Regions from separate parts of the Rhizobium sp. BK379 genome, predicted to be linked through region 2. Evidence: riboswitches for the same ligand, from Rfam matches in the RefSeq annotation. Region 2 holds a riboswitch; the other holds the start of a gene.

Region 1 (4,859 bases), on a different contig from region 2:
GCGCCGATGTAGCGCTTCTCGATCGCCGCACCGATGACGGCCTTGCCACCACTGCCAGCCATATCCGGGCTGCCGGCCGCCGCTCGATCGAGATTGCCGCCGATGTCACCAGCAAGTCGTCTCTGGCGGATGCGGTCGCCCGCACTGAAGCCGATCTCGGGGCTCTCTCGCTTGCCGTCAATGCGGCCGGAATCGCCAGCGCCAATCCCGCCGAGGAGATGGAAGAGGACCAGTATCAGACGCTGATGGACATCAACCTGAAGGGCATCTTCCTGTCTTGCCAGGCCGAAGCGCGGGCCATGTTGAAGAATGGCCGCGGGTCGATCGTCAACATCGCCTCCATGTCGGGCGTTATCGTCAATCGCGGTTTGAGCCAGGCCCATTACAATGCCTCGAAAGCGGGCGTGATCCATATGTCGAAGTCGTTCGCCATGGAGTGGGTCGGGCGCGGCATCCGCGTCAACACGATTTCGCCGGGCTATACGGCAACGCCGATGAACACCCGGCCGGAGATGGTACATCAGACCAAGCTCTTCGAAGAGCAGACGCCGATGCAGCGCATGGCCGGTGTCGATGAGATGGTCGGTCCGGCGGTCTTCCTGCTTTCGAATGCCGCAAGTTTCGTGACGGGCGTCGATCTGCTCGTCGACGGCGGCTTCTGCTGCTGGTGATACGATGCGCAAGCTGATCGCAGGCAACTGGAAAATGAACGGTCTCATCTCCTCCCAAGCTGAGATCGAGGCGCTGAAGGGACTAACGGGCGGTGCGACGTGCGATATCGTCGTCTGCCCGCCCCTCACGCTGATCGATCGCGCGGTGGAGCGGGTCAGGGATTCGAACCTGGCCATCGGCGCACAGGATTGCCATGCGCAGCAGTCAGGTGCGCATACCGGTGATGTCTCTGCCGAAATGCTTGCGGACATCGGCGCGCGCTATGTCATCCTCGGGCATTCCGAGCGTCGCGTGTCTCATGGCGAAGATGATGAAATCGTCCTTGCAAAAGCGGTTGCCGCTCATCGGGCGGGCTTGATCGCGATCGTCTGTGTGGGTGAAACGCGGCACGAGCGTGATGAGGGGCGGGCGATCGAAGTTGTCGGCGGGCAGCTCAGAGAATCCGTTCCCGAGGGAGCAACGAGCGCCAATCTCGTCATCGCCTACGAACCTGTATGGGCGATAGGAACCGGGCTGGTGCCGACCAACGAACAGATTGAGGAGGTCCATGCCGCGATCCGGCAGATGCTCGAAGAGCGGCTGGGCGATGACGGCCATTCGGTCAGGATCCTCTATGGCGGTTCGGTCAAGGCATCCAATGCCGAGGCGATTTTCGGGCTTCGCAATGTGGATGGAGCGCTGGTCGGCGGTGCTTCGCTGAAGGCATCGGAATTTGCCGGGATCATTTCTGCAGCCGTTTGAAGTCTGGTGAGGAGGCAAGTGTCGCCGGTTTGCAAAACGGCGCTCACGCGGGCCCCAGTGAAAGGATAAAGAGAATGCAACGCTTCGAAAACAAGACCGTGGTCATTACGGGTGCAAGCCGCGGTATCGGTGCGGCGATTGCCAAACGCTTCGCGCGCGAGGGCGCCAATCTCGTGGTCTCCGCCAACGAGGAAAGTGTGCATGGCGTTGCCGAGCAGATCAGGGCCGACGGCGGAAAGGCGATCTCCTTTGTTGGCGACGTCACCGACAAGACAAGCGTCAAAGCTCTCTATGACGCCGCTGAGGAGGCCTTCGGCGCTGTCGACGTCTCAATCCAGAATGCCGGTGTCATCACCATTGCTCGCATCGAGGACATGACCGAGGGCGAGTGGGACAAGGTCATGGCGGTCAATACCAAGGGCGTGTTCCTCTGTGCCCAGGAAGCGATCGCCCGCATGCGCAAACATGGTCGCGGCGGACGTATCATCAATACGGCGTCCGGACAGGCACGCGACGGCTTCATCTATACGCCGCATTATGCTGCCTCGAAGATGGGCGTCGTCGGCATCACCCAAAGCCTTGCCAAGGAAGTCGCGACCGACGGCATCACCGTCAACGCCTTCTGCCCGGGCATAATCGAAACCGACATGTGGGCCTATAACGACCAGGCATGGGGCAAGCTGCTCGGCAACTACGCACCCGGCGAGCTCATGAAAGAATGGGTCGAAGGCATCCCGATGAAGCGCGCCGGATCGGGTGAAGACGTCGCCGGCCTTGTCACTTTTCTTGCAAGCGATGACGCGGCCTATATCACCGGCCAGACCATCAATGTCGATGGCGGGCTGATCATGTCCTAGCGCTGTTCGACAATAGGAAACGGTGCTTTCATCACGGAGAAGCAATTCTCGCGACGTGATCTGTACCCAACCTCTTGCAGAACAAGCCATTCGTCATTTACATAAGCAGTGTTCTCAGGGCGGGGTGCAATTCCCCACCGGCGGTATCGAGGCAACTCGGAGCCCGCGAGCGCCTTCGTGAAAGCGAAGGGTCAGCAGATCCGGTGAGATGCCGGAGCCGACGGTCACAGTCCGGATGGAAGAGAGCAACGCAGAGGACGCCGCTCGGCATGCGGCGTTTCATATGCTTGTTCGCCCAAGGGATAATGGTGGCTTTTGACAGGCCATGAATGCCGCTCACGCGGCTAACCCTTGAAAGGCAGAGAAATGGCAATTTCCAAGATAGAAGATGCGATCGCCGCGATTGCGCGGGGCGAGATCGTGGTTGTCGTCGACGACCGCGATCGGGAAAACGAGGGCGACCTCGTCATTGCATCCGAAGCGATCACCCCGCAGGCAATCGCCTTCATGATGAATTATGCCCGTGGCCTCATCTGCGTGGCCATGGAAGGTGAGCGGTTGGACGAACTGCAGATCCCGCAGATGGTCCCCAACAATACCGAACTCCTGAAGACGGCGTTCACCGTCTCGGTTGACTATATCCCTGAAACGACAACCGGTATTTCAGCCGCTGACCGCGCCGCAACCGTTCGCGCGCTCATCGGCGAGGATTCCCGCCCTGAGGATTTTGCGCGGCCCGGTCATATCTTCCCGCTGCGTGCGCATCCGAACGGCGTGCTTTCGCGTCCGGGCCATACGGAGGCGGCTGTGGACCTCGCAAGGCTGGCTGGCCTGTCGCCCTCGGGTGTCATCTGTGAAGTGGCCAATGATGATGGCACGATGGCGCGTCTGCCGGAGCTTGAGCAGTTTGCCGAGCGGCACGGCCTTCACTTGATCACCATCGAGGATCTCATTGCCTATCGGGGCGTGGGCGCGGCTGGTAGGGCTGCCTAGCTGCCGGTTGAGCAGTAAGCAGAGCGAGCTCAGTCGGCTCAAGGAAGGCCCGAACATTCGGGCCTTCGTTATTTTCCAAGCCGTCAGACGACGAGTGCCAGCACCGGCCCCTGATCGTCCGCCTTGCCTCCCGGTTCCTGGTCAGCCGTGGCTTGCTGCGTGTCAGAGGCCAGCAGATTGAGCTCCCGGCGTTCTTTCTCCGATACGATCGCGAGATCGATGACCTTCTGCAGATTGGCGGCGTGGCGGAAGGTGGGATCGTCCTGCTTGCCGGTCCTGACGGCTTCTGCAAAGCGCTGATAATTGGTCAGCACTGCCGGCACCTCGATATCACGCCAGGTGGCGCTTTCAATGTCGTCGCCGAAGCAGCCGCGAAGATCCGAACCATCCGGGCGGTGGATGACTTCGAGGCTGCCTTTTTCGCCATAGATGCGCAGCTTCAGCTCGTTCAGATGCCCGGTCGCCCAGCGGGTCGCATGGATGACTCCGAGCGCGCCATTGGTGAAATCGACCGACATGGTGAAGCTGTCATTGGCATCGAGCATGTACTCGCCAATCTGCCCGCCCGGTGCCTTGTTGAAGGTCTTCAGCCGCGCAAAGACGTGATCGATGTCAGTCGCCGCACCATAGGCGGCAAAATCCAGGATATGGATGCCGACATCCCCGAGCACGCCGTTCGATCCGTGGCCGGTGGACAAACGCCAGAGCCAGCGCGATTCCGTGCGCCAGTCGCCCCAGGCGCGCGATACCAGCCAGCTCTGCAGATAGGACGCTTCCACATGACGGATAGTGCCGAGTTCGCCGGCCAGTACCATCTCGCGGGCGCGCTGTAGCGGTGCGACATTGCGATACGTAAGGTTCACCATGTTGATGACGCCGGCCGCTTCCGCGGCTTCCGTCATTTCCAAGGCATGCGCATAGTTTTCCGCCAGTGGCTTCTCGCAAAAGACGTGCTTGCCGGCGGCGATCAGCGCGAGGCTTGTCGCGTGGTGGATGCGGTCAGGCGTTACATTTGTGGCTGCATCGAATTCGCCCCAGGCGATCGCCTCGTCGAGCGTGCTGAAGCGTTTTTCGATGTTGAAATGATCGGCGAACTCATCGAGCCGGCCCCGATCCGTATCGACGGCGCCGACCACCTCGACACCGTCGATGGCGAGGAAGTTGGCAACCTGGTTTTTGGCCATCGTGCCCGTACCAAGAACGAGTAGACGCATTTCTATTCTCCTCAGCGGTAACCGGCTTCGCCGGCCTGATGCAGTCTCGGGCCGCGTTCGACGATCGGCTCCAGTGCTTTTTCCACCGGCACATTCGGAGCGTCGGTGATGCTCTTCAGATCGCCTTGCGGGTTGTAGGCCCACTTCACGCCATTGATCAGCACCTTCTGCACCGTTGCATCGTGATAGGTCGGGTAGGTTTCGTGACCCGGACGGAAATAGAAGATGTTGCCGGCACCACGCCGCCACGTCAGGCCCGAGCGGAAGACTTCGCCGCCCTGGAACCAGGAGATGAAGACCGTCTCCAGCGGCTCCGGCACGGAAAACTGCTCGCCATACATTTCCTCGTTTTCCAGTTCGAAATGCTCGCCGATACCGGCTG
Region 2 (4,859 bases):
CGGAAGGGCGATCTCGGCTTTGATGTCGCCCTTGGCGGTGACGTTATAGAGCGCGTGCGGCACCAGGCGCTCGGTATAACCTTCCGAAGCGAGCCAGAAAGAACCATCGGCAGCAACGGCGATGCCTTCGATGTCGAGTTTCTGGGCCGGAGCGCCGTCACGCTTGACGATGAGGGCATCGGTGATAACGGCCGGCTTCTTGGTGGCGTCGATCGTGTAAATCGTCGGCTGCGAACCGAGGACGCTGTCGCTGACGGCGTAGAGCATGCCCGGCTTGCCCGGAACGGCGGCGAGGCCCGAAAGCGCGGCAAAACCGATCGGATTGCCGTCCTTCTCTGCGGAGACGATATGCGGATAGGCCTTCTCGCCTTCGCCGCGCTCGTAGATCATGACGTGCGAACGCGCACCGCCGTCCTTGCCGAGGTCAAGCTCGTTGGCAGTAGCGAACAGGTTACGCTGGGGAATGGCGATTGCGCCTTCCGGAGAAATGCCCGACGGCAGGATCTGCAGCAGTTCCGGATCGGCACCCGTGTCCTTGTAGACACCGACGACGGAAGCGCGTTCGGCAAGAAGGAAGAACAGGTTGTCATCACCGAACTTGGCCGCTTCAAGACCTTCCGGCTCGACGCCCTTCGACGAAGAGCGGCTTTCCGGATAGTGGCCGAGAGCGGCAACGGCGCGTTCGAAAGAGGCGCCGGATTCGAAGAGAACCTTGCCGGTCTTGTCGAAGATGGTGAAGCCGCGCGAGCCGCCTTCGTAGTCGCCTTCGTTGGCAACGACGATACGGTTGTCGTCCAGCCACTTGACCGCGTCGGGCTCACGCGGGACGCCCTTCTTCTCGCCGGTGAATTTCAGGGCGCCGTCGCGCTTGGTGTCGATGCCGGTGAGGTCGACGCTGCCGGCGGTGAAATGCGTCTTCACCGTGCCGGTCGTACCGTCAAGGATAATGATCTCGTTATTTTCCTGCAGCGTCAGTGCGATCTCGTTCTGGCTGTTGAAGGCAACGAATTCAGGTTCCGGATCTTCAGGGGCGACACCAGCGAGGCCGGTGAGCGCAACGTGCTTGATCGTGCCGCAATCGACGGTGCCGTCGGTCTTGACCTGGAAGACGACGAGGTCGCCTGCCGGCATCTGCGGGATCTTGCCGTCGTTGACCTCTTCATCGCGTTCGTTTTCGATCGCGATTGTCCCGAGCGTCCTGTCCTTGTTGAGGGCGATCGAATCGGGCTGGCCGCCGAGGTCACAGGTCGCGTCGATCTTCTTCGAAGCGATATCGACAATTGCCAGACGGCCCGACGGCTTCTGCTTGCTTTCGCCGGTGTTGACGGCGACGAGCGCCTTGCCGGCTGCCGTCGTAACCGAGGTCGGCTCACCGTCCATCATCAGCGCGCCACCGGCCTTGGGTGCCTTGGCATCGATGATGTCGATGAAGCCGATCGCGCCGAGCGGGCTGTCGCTGTAGATCAGCGTGTTGCCATCCTGCGAAGCGGTGATGATTTCGGCCGAGGTGGCCGAAAGCTTGTCCTTGTCGGCCGGCAGATTTGTTGCGACCGGGAAAGAGGCGATGCGGTTGAAAACCGGTTCCGCTGCTGCCGGGACCGCAACGGATGCAAGAAGCACGGCAGCGAGCGCTGCCTTGCGCGAAGACGATGTCATTAAAAAATCCCCCAATGCCGAAAAATCGAACAGAGGGTTTTTGCGGGACTGCCATGACAGAGACATGACAGGCTGCGACATTTTGTACAGTTTGCGTCAGGCTGCCTGCCGCTCGCGACGCATCTCGCTACGCATGATGAAGAGCGAGGCGGCGAGAATGAGCGCGGCGCCCAGCCACAGATAACCAGCCGGCGCATAGCCGAAGAAAAGCCAGCCGGCGAGTACGTTCAGCGGCAGTTTCAGGTCATCGAAGGGCTGCACATAGGCGGCATCTGCGCTGGCGTAGGCGAGCGTCAGCAGATATTGCGCCACGACTGTCAGAAGGCCGGCCAGGAGGAAGAGCGCAAGCGTTGCGCCTGTCGGCACGGCGAGGCCCGACGCAAGTGCCAGGCTGCCATTGATCGGCGTGAGCAGCACCAGCAGCCAGACGGTAATCGTCTCCGGTTTCTCGATGCCCGTCAGGCTCTTTGTGATGAGCGACGAAGCACCCCAGAGAAGCGCCGAGAGGACAGGCAGGAGGGCGGCCCAGGTGAAGCTGTCCGACCATGGCTGGAGGATGATCATCGCGCCGACAAAGCCGACACCCGTTGCCATCCAGCGAGCAGGCCCGACGCGCTCACCGAGGAACAGGCGCGCGCCGAGAATGATGAAGAAGGGCGAGGTCATTACAAGCGCGATCGCCTGCCAGATCGGCACCGAGGCGAGACCGGAGACCCAGGCTTCGACGCCAAGCGCGGCAAAGGCAACGCGCACGACATGCCGCCAGGGATAGCTGGTGCGCATCGCCGATAGGCCGGCCTTGCGCAGGAAGGGCAAGGAGAAGAGAAAGGCGAAGCCATATTGCCAGAAGGCTGCAGAAGCCGCCGGGAAGGCAAGCGTCATGGTCAGCCATTGGGTGACGACATTGAGAAGCGAGAAGGCAACGCCTCCGGCTACCATGAAGGCAGCGCCGGCGAAGGCGCGGGAATGCCCGACGGCAAGGGAATTCTGATTCATGTCTTCCATCCAGTACAGGGACCAAACATAAATCAGGACGCATGAGGCGACGGCACGCAGACGCGACAGTCTCCTGCCCGCACGGCCACGCTCATTCTCTTTCATCCGGACTTTAACCGTCGGCTCCGGAATCGCACCGGATCTGCTGACCCTTCCTTGACCGAAGCTTCGAAAGGCGCTCGCGGGCTCGGGCCGAAACCCCTACCGCCGGTGGGGACTTTCACCCCGCCCTGAGAACACAGGTGTCGTAAGACAAAGCGCGGCGTGCGGCAAGCGCCGAAAACAAAAAGGGGTCCGGCAATACCGAACCCCTCAAAATCCTGCGCGGCCGTTCTCGTTTACGGCCGGCGGACTATCTCGTATCAGCCGTTGACGGCGTCCTTCAGGCCCTTGCCGGGCGTGAACTTCGGCACGTTGCGTGCCGGGATGTCGACTTCGGCGCCGGTCGAAGGGTTACGGCCCTTCGTGGCAGCGCGATGGGAAACGGTGAAGCTGCCGAAGCCAGCGAGGCGAACGTCGCCCTTGCTCTTCAGTTCAGCCTGTACAACGTCGAAAACTGCGTCGACGGCAGATGCTGCATCAGACTTCGTCAGTCCAGCCTTTTCGGCTACTGCGGACACGAGTTCATTCTTGTTCATGTTTCCACCCCTTTCTAAATGGTTTGAAACAACTCAATCTGTAAGCTAGGCGCAGAAATCGCTTTCATCAGGCCCGCCGAGAACCCAAAAACCCTGCAAATCAAGGAAAAGCAAGCGTCTACATGACGTTTTCACAAAAAAGGCCGGCGTTTCCGCCGGCCTTTTTCACGATTTGCAACAATTGGGCTTAAATGTGGCCGCCAAAGCTCAATGAGCGATGGCTGCACCTGCATCATCGAGCCCTTCGACAGTCGCGATGACGGGCGTTTCAACCGTGCCATCCCATTCGATCGGCTCGGGACGACGGACCAGCGCGTGCTTGATCACCTCGCCCATACGGGAGACCGGAATGATCTCCATGCTGTTCTTCACGTTGTCAGGAATTTCGGCCAAGTCCTTGGCGTTCTCTTCCGGAATCAGCACTTTCTTGATGCCGCCGCGCAGAGCCGCAAGCAGCTTTTCCTTCAGGCCACCGATCGGCAGGACGCGGCCGCGCAGGGTGATCTCACCCGTCATTGCCACATCCTTGTTGACCGGAATGCCCGTCATGATCGAGACGATCGCGGTTGCCATCGCGACACCGGCAGACGGACCATCCTTCGGCGTTGCACCTTCCGGCACGTGCACGTGGATGTCGCTCTTGTCGAAGCGCGGTGGTTCGATGCCGAAATCGACGGCGCGCGAGCGGACGTAGGACGCCGCTGCCGAAATCGATTCCTTCATGACTTCCTTCAGGTTGCCGGTGACGGTCATGCGGCCCTTACCGGGCATCATGACGCCTTCGATCGTCAGCAACTCACCGCCGACTTCCGTCCAGGCAAGACCCGTGACAACACCGACCTGATCTTCGCGTTCAGCTTCGCCGTGGCGGAAGCGCGGAACGCCGAGATAATCGTCGATATTCGCTGCCGTGACGTGAACCGACTTCGTCTTGCCCTTGATGATCTCGGTGACCGCCTTGCGGGCGAGTTTCATCAATTCGCGTTCGAAGTTACGCACGCCGGCTTCGCGGGTGTACTGCTGGCTGATCGCCATCAGGGCATCGTCGCTGACCGAGAATTCGTTCGGCTGCAGCGCATGTTCCTTGATGGCCTTCGGCAGCAGGTGCCGCTTGGCGATCTCGCGCTTTTCGTCTTCGGTATAGCCGGCGATACGGATGATCTCCATGCGGTCCATCAGCGGAGCCGGGATGTTCAGCGTATTTGCCGTCGTGATGAACATCACGTCCGACAGGTCGTATTCGACTTCCAGGTAGTGATCCATGAAGGTCGAGTTCTGCGCCGGGTCGAGCACTTCCAGCAGAGCCGAAGACGGATCACCGCGATAGTCCTGGCCGAGCTTGTCGATTTCGTCGAGCAGGAACAGCGGGTTGGACTTCTTCGCCTTCTTCATCGACTGGATGACCTTGCCGGGCATCGAGCCGATATAGGTGCGGCGGTGACCGCGGATTTCAGCTTCGTCACGAACGCCGCCAAGAGCCATACGGACATATTCACGGCCGGTTGCCTTGGCGATCGACTGGGCGAGCGAGGTCTTGCCGACGCCCGGAGGGCCGACGAGGCACAGGAT

The links. A riboswitch is a leader RNA that binds a small molecule or an ion and turns the genes downstream of it on or off. The one in region 2 is predicted to bind FMN.
Region 1: it holds a riboswitch for FMN, as region 2 does, so the genes downstream of both, ribB (3,4-dihydroxy-2-butanone-4-phosphate synthase) here and FHT93_RS30420 (DMT family transporter) in region 2, are expected to answer to the same signal.

Annotation. Positions count from the first base shown of each region.
Region 1 covers NZ_JACIAD010000006.1:288,401-293,259, forward strand. The annotation lists gene FHT93_RS25305 (SDR family oxidoreductase) at 1-671, shown strand, start outside; gene tpiA (triose-phosphate isomerase) at 676-1,413, shown strand; gene FHT93_RS25315 (glucose 1-dehydrogenase) at 1,488-2,270, shown strand; FMN riboswitch at 2,377-2,521, shown strand; gene ribB (3,4-dihydroxy-2-butanone-4-phosphate synthase) at 2,637-3,263, shown strand; gene FHT93_RS25325 (Gfo/Idh/MocA family oxidoreductase) at 3,347-4,477, opposite strand; gene FHT93_RS25330 (ThuA domain-containing protein) at 4,489-4,859, opposite strand, start outside.
Region 2 covers NZ_JACIAD010000009.1:72,251-77,109, forward strand. The annotation lists gene FHT93_RS30415 (esterase-like activity of phytase family protein) at 1-1,656, opposite strand, end outside; gene FHT93_RS30420 (DMT family transporter) at 1,753-2,661, opposite strand; FMN riboswitch at 2,742-2,894, opposite strand; gene FHT93_RS30425 (HU family DNA-binding protein) at 3,015-3,290, opposite strand; gene lon (endopeptidase La) at 3,498-4,859, opposite strand, start outside.